DNA from 2 places in the Bacillus sp. GW821-FHT01G09 genome. Region 1 is predicted to be linked to the other one. Evidence: a T-box and tRNA genes for the amino acid it is inferred to sense, from the RefSeq annotation. Region 1 holds a T-box; the other holds one or more tRNA genes.

Region 1 (6,631 bases):
CGGCTACTGCTGTAGAAAGAGAAGAGTTAAACCAGCCGCGATATTGGTCAGATCCCTCTAGGTATAAATCAGCCGGGCGAACGAGGTCATCACGTTCTTCAAGCACTGCTTGATGTGAAGAGCCTGAATCAAACCAAACATCCATGATATCCTGTTCTTTTGTAAATGTGCCGTTCGGGCTGCCAGGATGCGTAAAGCCTTCCGGAAGAAGATCCTTTGCTTCTTTTTCAAACCAAATGTTTGATCCGTGCTGTCTGAACAATTCAGAAACATGTTCAATGGTTTCATCTGTAATAATCGGTTCTCCGTTTTCAGCATAAAATACCGGAATCGGCACACCCCACGCACGCTGTCTGGAAATACACCAGTCTCCGCGGTCCCGAACCATGTTGTGCAAACGCTGCTCGCCCCATTCAGGAACCCATTTGGTTTCTTTAATGGCATCCAGCAGGTCTGATCTGAAATCTTTAATAGACGCAAACCATTGCGCTGTCGCTCTGAAAATGGTTGGTTTTTTTGTTCTCCAATCATGCGGATAAGAGTGAGTAATGAATTCAAGCTTCACAAGTGCGCCTTTTTCATCAAGCTGCTGTGTGATCGCTTTGTTTGCATCATCATAGAACATGCCTTCAAAGCCAGGGGCTTCGCTTGTCATTACACCTTTTTCATCGACCGGGCAAAGCACATCTAAACCGTATTTTTGGCCGATGATAAAGTCATCTTCCCCATGTCCTGGCGCTGTATGAACACAGCCTGTTCCGGCATCAGTTGTTACGTGTTCACCAAGCATAACGAGAGAGTCTCTGCCATATAGCGGGTGTTCAGCGATAATGTTCTCAAGGTCTTTCCCTTTGACCGTTCTTGTCACTTCATACTGATCAAATCCGCATGCCGATGCAACATTTTCGACTAAGGCACTTGCTACGACAAAGCGGTCTTCACCTACTGCAATCACGCTGTACTCAAGATCAGGGTGCACTGAAATTCCGAGGTTCGCCGGAATTGTCCAAGGCGTTGTTGTCCAAATAATGATGCGCTCGCCGTTTTCAAGAACGCCTTTTCCGTCTTTTACACCAAAAGCGACGTAAATAGATGCTGAACGTTTGTCTTGATATTCGATCTCGGCTTCAGCCAGAGCAGACTCACTTGAAGGTGACCAGTTAACCGGTTTAAGGCCTTTGTAAATGTAGCCTCGTTTTGCCATTTCACCAAATACGCGGATTTGCTGCGCTTCGTATTCCGGTTTTAATGTCACGTATGGGTTTTCCCAGTCACCGCGGACACCAAGACGTTTGAATTGCTCACGCTGTCCCTCGATTTGCTTCCAAGCGTACTCTTCGCATAGTTTGCGGAATTCCGCTACTGACATTTCTTTACGGTTGACCTTTTTGTTTTTTGTCAGAGCTGTTTCAATTGGCAATCCGTGTGTATCCCAGCCCGGCACATACGGTGCGTTGTAGCCGCTCATTGATTTATAGCGGACAATGAAGTCTTTCAAAATCTTGTTAAGTGCATGGCCCATATGGATGTCGCCGTTTGCATACGGAGGTCCGTCATGTAAAACAAATTTTGGGCGGTCTTTCGTCCGTTCCTGAACAAGACGGTAGATATCTTCTTCCTCCCATTTTTTTTGAATGTCAGGCTCACGGTTTGGCAAATTTCCACGCATCGGGAAATCTGTTTTCGGCATTAAGAGCGTGTCTTTAAAATCCATTTTCATTCCTCCACTGCATTTTTTCAGAAAATAAAAAAAGCCCTCTCATCCCATAAGGGACGAGAAAGCTTATCTCGCGGTACCACCCTTTTAGAAAAAGCAAGCATACACTTTTTCCTCTTGAGCATCGTAACGTGATGAACGTCCTAACCTACTGTGAGTTCAGCAAGGAAACTAAAGGGCTGATCTACATGATTCCGGCCATCCCGGACTCTCACCATCTCCGGGTCGCTATGAAGGCCTGAAGGAAACATGACTGTCCCTTTCAACCGTTTTTTCATCTGAATTTATGAACGTATTATATTCGACAAGCTAAGAAAATGTCAAGATAATCAGAGAATTTATTCCTTTTCCTCAAATACAGCGTCGACTTCATACTCAAGGAGATGATCCCAATCGTCATTTTTCAGAAGATCAAGCTGAGCTTCAATCAGCATTTGGAAACGTGTTCTGAACACTTTAGACTGTTTTTTCAGCTCTTCAATTTCCATTGCAATTTTTCTTGATTTTGATAACGATTCGTTGATAATGCGATCAGCGTTTTTCTCCGCTTCCCGAACGATCAGCTTTGCCTCTTTTTGAGAATTGCGTTTTACGTCTTCAGCCGCTTCTTGAGCAACTAAAATTGATTTATTCAATGTTTCCTCAATATTGGCAAAGTGTCCGATTCTTTCATCAAGCTCATTGACTTTCGCTTCAAGCTCAGTTTTCTTGCGGAGAACAATTTCGTAATCTTTTCTGACTTGGGCTAGGAATTCATTTACTTCATCTTCATCATATCCGCGAAAACTTTTTGTAAACGTCTTGTTGTGAATATCATTTGGCGTTAATGGCATGATGCCACCTCCATTTTTACATTTCAGTACGGTTATCTAGTTCACATTATAAAACAAATTTCGCACAGATGGAGAAAAAAACTGAAAAACCGACTATTTTTGTCGTTCAAACGTAACTCTCCATTTGTCTTTTTTGGTTTTTCCTTCGATTTTTGTTAAGCTGCACCGGCCAAAACCTCTGATTGACAGCATGTCCCCTTCCGCGACTATGTATGAAGGATCTTCAACCACCTTCCAGTTCACTTTCACAAGGCCGTTTTTCACAAGCGTCTGTGATTTCTGGCGGGATTGCCTGCTCATAGAGGCGCAGACGGCGTCAAGCCTTAAAGAAGAAACCGTGTCATCTCTTATTTCGACATCAACTGCTGGAATGTTAAGGTCTGACAAGTCAATTTTCTCTAGGCTGACCGCCGCTTTGCCTGCTTGGGTCAGCTGTGCAGCCACAAAATCAGCGGTATCGGCTGAGACAATCAATTGCACTGCTGTCTCAGAAAACACGATGTCACCGAATTTTTGCCGCTTTAATCCTATGCCCATTAATGCACCAAGCAGAGAACGATGATCTACTGAGACAAACTTGTCAGCATAACGGACGTTAAACGCCTGCAATTCAAAATCCGATTCTTCCGGAGTAATGTACTCTGGATACAGAATCGCCCGTTTTCGCTCCGCTCTGTCATAGCCGCCGGAAAAAGCAAGCCCGACGTCAGCCTGTCCCGTAACAGCAGAGAGGATGACCTGCTCTCGGGGATCTAAAAAGTCGGTCAGCTTCATCCGGTACTGCTCCTGGACAATTCTTTTCCATTCGAGCGCCTGATCAATAAAGGCCCGCTCGTCTTTTCTGAAGTGCTGATATATATCGCTCATCGTCTTTCCCTTCTATGTAAAGAGGCTTGGCTGCTGCCAAGCCCCTATCAAACTGTCACATTAAAACGCAATCATGCGATAAAGTCCCCACAAGCCGGTTGTCGCAAACCGAAGCACAAGTATTGCTACGATTGGTGAAATATCCAGCATTGCAATCGGAGGGATGATTTTTCTGAATGGTTCGAGATATGGTTCACAAATCGAAGCCAAAAACCGCCCGACTCCTGTTTCCCTCGTACTCGGCACCCATGACATAAAAATATATATGATCAGGGCAAATGAGTATATTGTGATTAATAAGCTTAAAACCGAAAAAACTTGATAAAGGATCATCTCGCTTTACCACCTCTGATGTTCGTCTTCAGATATGAGCTCAGAAATTGTGCCTGATACATCTACGTTGTCAGGCGTGCAGAGGAAAATATCTGAGCCGATTCTTTGAATATCGCCGCCGATGGCATAAACGGTTCCGCTTAAAAAGTCAACAATCCGCTTCGCCTGGTCATGCTGTATCCGCTGAAGATTGACGACAACTGCCCGCCGGTTCTTCAAATGGTCGGCTATTTCCTGCGCCTCCGCATAAACGCGCGGCTCACTCAACACCACTTTAGAGGATTTCTGAACACTTTGCAAGCTCACTACATTCTGTTTGCCTGCAGGTTTATTCCCCGTATAAGCCGGCTTTTCTTTTTGCTCATGCTCCTCATGAGATTCCCGCTCTGTCTCAATATATTCATATTCGTATTCTTCATCTTCCATTGAGAAAAAGTTTTTCAGTTTATTTTTCATACTCATTGCTGTACACCCCCTGTTTCATTTCCGACTAACGATGAGCCGATTCTAATATAAGTAGCTCCTTCTTCAATTGCAATTTCAAAATCATTTGACATGCCCATCGACAGTTCAGTACACGGAGCGTTCGGCTGGTTCAGTTTCTGAACCTGGTCACGGAGTTCTCTCAGCGACCTGAAACAGCTTCTGATCTGATCTTGATCATCAGTCAGCGGAGCCATTGTCATCAGCCCGGCAACAAGGATATGTTCGAAACCGGAAAGCTCCTGTATGAATGGAATGACTTCTTCTTTTTTCATGCCGTGTTTAGAAGGCTCAAGAGAGGTATTGACCTGCACAAAGCATCGTACAGTACCTTCAGCCCGTTTTTCAATTTCTTTCGCTAATGAGAGCCGGTCTAGGGAATGGATATAGGAAACCGCATTGACGACAGATTTTGCTTTTCTTGATTGCAAACTGCCGATAAAATGCCATTCCGGATTACCTTTCATCAATTCCTGTTTGCGGAGCAGTTCCGCATCCCGATTCTCTCCGAGGCAGGTGATGCCAGCATCTACTGCCTCCTGTGCTCTTTCAGGTGATACATATTTTGTGACTGCAATAACCGTAACTTCATCGGAGCTGCGGCCCGATCTGTTACATGCTTCGTTTATTCGTTCGTTTATATGTCGTAAATTATCAACAACACGCAAGATCTTTTATGCCTCCTTCATTCCGATAAAGGACATCATCCGTCCAGTTTTCCCCTGATCGCGGCGATGAGAATAGAAAAGAGACGGCTCGCTTTCCGTGCATAAACCGCTGACAGAAATTTGTTCACTTGCCAAACCGCTGTCCATCAGTATAAGACGGTTCAGCTCTTTCAGATCAAGCTGATATTGTGCCTTTGCCGTCTGATTGGCGGCAAGGTCTGCTGAAACCGGCAATGCACGAACAGCATCCATGACGCGGTCGTCTACCGTATAGCATGCTCCGCTGATAGACGGGCCAATAACAGCGTAAATATCTGAGGGATTTGAACCTTCCTTCTCAGTCCATTGCTTCACCATTTCTCTGCCAATCTGTTTGACGGTGCCTTTCCACCCGGCATGGGCGACTCCGACAAGCGACTTAACCGGATCATAAAGGAAAAGAGGCACACAATCAGCAAAGCATAATGCTAAAAATACATTTTTTTCATTTGTATAGAGCCCGTCCGTTGCTTTTAGAGCCGTGTGATACTCACGGGCGCCTTTTCCCCTATCCCTCTGCGTCACTTTCTGAACGCGATTATCATGTGTCTGATCAGCGAATACCCAAGACTGCAAATCAGTATTAAACATATCGGCAATATATTCACGATTTTTAACTACATCTGCATCTTTGTCATGAACGTGCAATCCTGTATTTAACGATTCAAAAGGCTTTTGGCTGACACCGCCGTTTTTTGTCGTAAATCCGGCAATGACCTCTTTGTTGTTTTGATTCGTTTGAGCCCAGTCTTGTATCATGAGTGTCGAGGGTGTGGTAAGACTGAATGGGTGATATGTATTCATGATGATCCAACCTTTCGACAAACATTTAAAAAAGCGGAATTTCCCACTTATTTTACCACATCTTACTGCATTCGTTGAGCGCCGATTTGCATATTTCTAAATGAAATGTGCCGGAAGAATCGAGACTTCCGGCATTTGCCAATCTGCGGCAGACAAGCAGGTTTATGCATGTGGTTCACTTAATCGGACTAAGATTACATCTTCCCCGATTTTTACTATATTTCGCCATGGAATGACCAATTCCTCTTCTTTTCCAAAAAATCCGAGAACTTTCCCATTTCCTCCGAGTATGATCGCCTGAATTTTTCCAGTGGTCACATTGATATCAATATCACCAATACTCCCCAGCTTTTTTCCGTTTGAGACATTGACGACATCCTTTACCTGAAATTCTGAAATGCTGATCATTCCATCACGTCCTTTTTCCGTCCTTTTGTTCAAGTATATGAATGGGCAGGCTGAACCTTGTCAGCAAGAAGAAATTTTCATGTCATTGTTCTTTTTTCCGGCTGCACCAGCTGATGATAAAATCGAGTATAATTTTTGTATACTCTACTAGCTGCTCAATCGATACCTTCTCGTTCACAGAGTGTGCATTGTGCAGATCTCCAGGACCGTATATTACGCATGGAATACCGGCATCATACAGCCATCCGCCATCTGTAACTGATTGAGAAACGTCAATAATTGGACACTCCCGTTTCACTTTCTCATGAGAGGCAGTTAGCGCTAAGACGCCTGGGTGGCCAGGGTCAACTTCCAATGCCGGAAAAATTTCTCCTCTGTCTTCTATCATAGATGAGCCTCCCCACTTGAATACAGGGCGGTTTTCCCTAAGCCAAATATCACTGTCACTCAGCCGATTGACGTAATCTTCTATTTCCTCT
Region 2 (3,972 bases), on a different contig from region 1:
GCTGCCCTTCCCGCCGGCAAGGAGCATGGCTACACATTGTTTTTTCATCTTTTTATCTCTCCTCTTTTTTTAACCGCCCGTAAAATCGAGATGCCGTAAGGGGGGATGGTCATCGTGATATAACACGGTTTATGATGAAGTGCTCCCTTTTTGGCCGATAATGGCTTTTTGTTGATTTGCCCTGAGCCTCCATATGTTTCACTGTCACTGTTAAGCACTTCAATGTATTGAGTAAAAAAAGGAACTCCAACATCATATTGATGATAGACCACGGGTGTAAAATTACAAATGATGACAAGCGCCTCACCGTGCTTTTTGCCATAACGAATAAAAGAAAAGATTGATTGTTCGTCATTATGGACATCAATCCATTCAAACGATTGTGCACGATGGTCATGCTCATAAAGGATTTTGCTTTTTTGGTAAAAGCGGAGAAGATCTTGCGTAAAAACGCTGGCTTTCTGATGCATGGGGAAGGAGTCCAAAAACCAATCAAGCTGTTCTGTATCTTTCCATTCATCAAATTGGGCAAACTCTGATCCCATAAAGATCAATTTCTTTCCGGGATGCACTGTCATATAGCCCAGCAAAAGCCGATACTGGGCAAATTTCTGCCAGTAGTCGCCAGGCATTTTATTAAGAAGTGATTTTTTTCCGTAGACGACTTCATCATGAGAAAACGGCAATACAAAATGTTCACTAAACGCATATAGTAATGAAAAAGAGATAAGCTGATGACAATGCCGCCTTTCTTCGGGCGGCGTCTCCATGTATTTCAGTACGTCATTCATCCATCCCATATTCCATTTATAATGAAAACCAAGCCCCCCTTCCTCAACGGCACCTGTCACTTGAGGCCATTCTGTAGAATCTTCCGCAATCATCATCACATGTGGATATGCCTCTCTCATGGTTTGATTGAGTTTTTTTAAAAAATCAACAGCATATGGATTCGTGTGGCGTTCATCCTGATTTGGCCAATACAAGATATTAGCCACTGCATCAACCCTAAATCCATCTATATGATAGAATTCCGCCCAGTACAACGCATTCGAAATTAAAAAACTATGAACTTCCGGTTTTCCCAGGTCAAAGTTTGCCGTGCCCCATAACCAGTTCTCCCGATCACGTTCTTCTTTGTATTCATAAAGCGGTTCTCCATCAAACATATAGAGTCCATGTGCATCTTTACAAAAATGTCCGGGGACCCAATCCAAAATGACTCCGATATTTTGTTGATGACATTCATCAACAAACTTCATCAGATCATGCGGCGTGCCAAACCTGCTTGTCGGGCTGTAATACCCCGTTCCTTGGTATCCCCATGAACGATCATATGGATGCTCATACACCGGAAGCAGTTCAATATGGGTAAACCCATGCTCCTTGATATAAGGGATAAGCGTCTGACTTAATTCTTTATAGGAATAATGCCTGCCATCAGAATGCTTCTTCCAAGACCCAAGATGCAGTTCATAAATGAAAACAGGTTTTTCATACAGCGTCTTAGCCTTCTGTTTATTTTGCCATTTTTGATCTTGCCAGCTGTACCCTTCCAAATTGTAAGTAAGTGACGCTGTGTTTGGTCTGACTTCTGAATAAATAGCGTATGGATCTGCCTTCAGCCTGATCTCACCGTTATTCGTCACGATTTCATATTTATATCGTTCCTTTTCTCCTATACCTGGAATAAATAACGTCCAAATGCCATTATCATTCACTCTGTGCATCACATGCTCTTCTCCAGACCAGCTGTTAAAATCTCCAGCCACTCGTACTTCCGACGCATGAGGCGCCCACACACAGAATTCATATCCGCTTTTGCCATTCAGCTCGCGGTAATGCGAGCCAAACAGCTGAAAGCTTTTAAACAGACTGCCTTCGTGAAAAAGATAAACATCATGTGCTGTCGGGCTGGCAGCGGCCATGTAATCATCCTTTCTGACATCATAGTTTTCATTTATAGTATTTATTCGAAGAAATAAAAAAAAGCCCTTTGCTGAAAGCGCTTATACTTATAGACAATTAACTTCATTTTCTGAAGAAAAACGAAATATATGGAGATTTTTGTAGTCTGTTTTTAAAATAAAGAACAAAATCTAAGACATATCATGATTTAGAAAACAAAAAAACCTTGCAGGATATGCAAGGCTTCTGGATGACCCGTACGGGATTCGAACCCGTGTTACCGCCGTGAAAGGGCGGTGTCTTAACCGCTTGACCAACGGGCCGATAATTATGATATCTGTAATCATATGGCGGAGAAGGAGGGATTTGAACCCTCGCGCCGCTTACACGACCTACACCCTTAGCAGGGGCGCCTCTTCAGCCACTTGAGTACTTCTCCATTTGGCTCCACAGGCAGGATTCGAACCTGCGACCGATCGGTTAACAGCCGATAGCTCTACCACTGAGCTACTGTGGAACAAAAGTCATGGTGGGCCTGAATGGACTCGAACCATCGACCTCACGCTTATCAGGCGTGCGCTCTAACCAGCTGAGCTACAGGCCCATGACGATATAGAAATGGAGCGGGTGATGGGAATCGAACCCACGACATCAGCTTGGAAGGCTGAGGTTTTACCACTAAACTACACCCGCAATTTTTATTTGGGGCGATTGATGGGAATCGAACCCACGAATGCCAGAGCCACAATCTGGTGCGTTAACCACTTCGCCACAACCGCCAAAATATATTGATAAATGGTGGCTCGGGACGGAATCGAACCGCCGACACACGGATTTTCAGTCCGTTGCTCTACCAACTGAGCTACCGAGCCTAAGTATTTAAATGGCGGTCCGGACGGGACTCGAACCCGCGACCTCCTGCGTGACAGGCAGGCATTCTAACCAACTGAACTACCGGACCATTTTAAAATTTGGTTGCGGGGGCAGGATTTGAACCTGCGACCTTCGGGTTATGAGCCCGACGAGCTACCGAACTGCTCCACCCCGCGATGATTAGGAATATGTATGGCGGAGGAAGAGGGATTCGAACCCCCGCGGGCTTTGACACCCCTGTCGGTTTTCAAGACCGATCCCTTCAGCCAGACTTGGGTATTCCTCCGTATAGTGGTGGACCTTGTAGGACTCGAACCTACGACCGGACGGTTATGAGCCGTCTGCTCTAACCAACTGAGCTAAAGGTCCATTGGTAGCGGCGGAGGGGATCGAACCCCCGACCTCACGGGTATGAACCGTACGCTCTAGCCAGCTGAGCTACACCGCCAAATATTTTTTGAAATCAAGTGGAGCCTAGCGGGATCGAACCGCTGACCTCCTGCGTGCAAAGCAGGCGCTCTCCCAGCTGAGCTAAGGCCCCAAGAATGGTCGGGAAGACAGGATTCGAACCTGCGACCCCATGGTCCCAAACCATGTGCTCTACCAAGCTGAGCTACTTCCCGATTTCATATAGATCATGGCGCGCCCGAGAGGAGTCGAACCCCTAACCTTTTGATCCGTAGTCAAACGCTCTATCCAATTGAGCTACGGGCGCAAAACTTAATGCCGAGGGCCGGACTTGAACCGGCACGGTAGTCACCTACCGCAGGATTTTAAGTCCTGTGTGTCTGCCAATTCCACCACCCCGGCGTGGATGGTATAGTTGGAGCGGAAGACGGGATTCGAACCCGCGACCCCCACCTTGGCAAGGTGGTGTTCTACCACTGAACTACTTCCGCAGAAATGGTGCGGATGAAGGGACTTGAACCCCCACGTCTGTAAAGACACTAGAGCCTGATTCTAGCGCGTCTGCCAATTCCGCCACATCCGCAACATGTAAATGGTGAGCCATGAAGGACTCGAACCTTCGACCCTCTGATTAAAAGTCAGATGCTCTACCAACTGAGCTAATGGCTCTTCTTACAAGAGACTTGAATATTATATCATATAAAAGTGGTGCCGGCAAGAGGACTTGAACCCCCAACCTACTGATTACAAGTCAGTTGCTCTACCAATTGAGCTACACCGGCA

What was found. The T-box of region 1 lies ahead of ileS (isoleucine--tRNA ligase). A T-box ahead of a tRNA ligase gene usually reads a tRNA of that ligase, here a tRNA-Ile.
Region 2: it has a tRNA-Ile gene. The T-box ahead of ileS (isoleucine--tRNA ligase) is inferred to sense a tRNA for this amino acid. The anticodon was not compared.

Annotation. Positions count from the first base shown of each region.
Region 1 covers NZ_JBWKWL010000002.1:659,478-666,108, reverse strand. The annotation lists gene ileS (isoleucine--tRNA ligase) at 1-1,714, opposite strand, end outside; T-box leader at 1,767-1,993, opposite strand; gene divIVA (septum site-determining protein DivIVA) at 2,056-2,550, opposite strand; gene AC07VD_RS08890 (YlmH family RNA-binding protein) at 2,644-3,417, opposite strand; gene AC07VD_RS08885 (YggT family protein) at 3,478-3,750, opposite strand; gene sepF (cell division protein SepF) at 3,757-4,212, opposite strand; gene AC07VD_RS08875 (YggS family pyridoxal phosphate-dependent enzyme) at 4,209-4,901, opposite strand; gene pgeF (peptidoglycan editing factor PgeF) at 4,908-5,744, opposite strand; gene AC07VD_RS08865 (YlmC/YmxH family sporulation protein) at 5,907-6,152, opposite strand; gene ylmB (N-formyl-4-amino-5-aminomethyl-2-methylpyrimidine deformylase) at 6,235-6,631, opposite strand, start outside.
Region 2 covers NZ_JBWKWL010000003.1:522,096-526,067, forward strand. The annotation lists gene AC07VD_RS13280 (glucose-1-phosphate adenylyltransferase) at 1-48, opposite strand, end outside; gene glgB (1,4-alpha-glucan branching enzyme) at 45-1,928, opposite strand; tRNA gene AC07VD_RS13290 (tRNA-Glu) at 2,160-2,231, opposite strand; tRNA gene AC07VD_RS13295 (tRNA-Ser) at 2,257-2,347, opposite strand; tRNA gene AC07VD_RS13300 (tRNA-Asn) at 2,351-2,425, opposite strand; tRNA gene AC07VD_RS13305 (tRNA-Ile) at 2,436-2,512, opposite strand; tRNA gene AC07VD_RS13310 (tRNA-Gly) at 2,528-2,601, opposite strand; tRNA gene AC07VD_RS13315 (tRNA-His) at 2,612-2,687, opposite strand; tRNA gene AC07VD_RS13320 (tRNA-Phe) at 2,705-2,780, opposite strand; tRNA gene AC07VD_RS13325 (tRNA-Asp) at 2,793-2,869, opposite strand; tRNA gene AC07VD_RS13330 (tRNA-Met) at 2,881-2,957, opposite strand; tRNA gene AC07VD_RS13335 (tRNA-Ser) at 2,975-3,067, opposite strand; tRNA gene AC07VD_RS13340 (tRNA-Ile) at 3,074-3,150, opposite strand; tRNA gene AC07VD_RS13345 (tRNA-Met) at 3,153-3,229, opposite strand; tRNA gene AC07VD_RS13350 (tRNA-Ala) at 3,250-3,322, opposite strand; tRNA gene AC07VD_RS13355 (tRNA-Pro) at 3,328-3,404, opposite strand; tRNA gene AC07VD_RS13360 (tRNA-Arg) at 3,420-3,496, opposite strand; tRNA gene AC07VD_RS13365 (tRNA-Leu) at 3,506-3,591, opposite strand; tRNA gene AC07VD_RS13370 (tRNA-Gly) at 3,606-3,680, opposite strand; tRNA gene AC07VD_RS13375 (tRNA-Leu) at 3,686-3,772, opposite strand; tRNA gene AC07VD_RS13380 (tRNA-Lys) at 3,783-3,858, opposite strand; tRNA gene AC07VD_RS13385 (tRNA-Thr) at 3,896-3,971, opposite strand.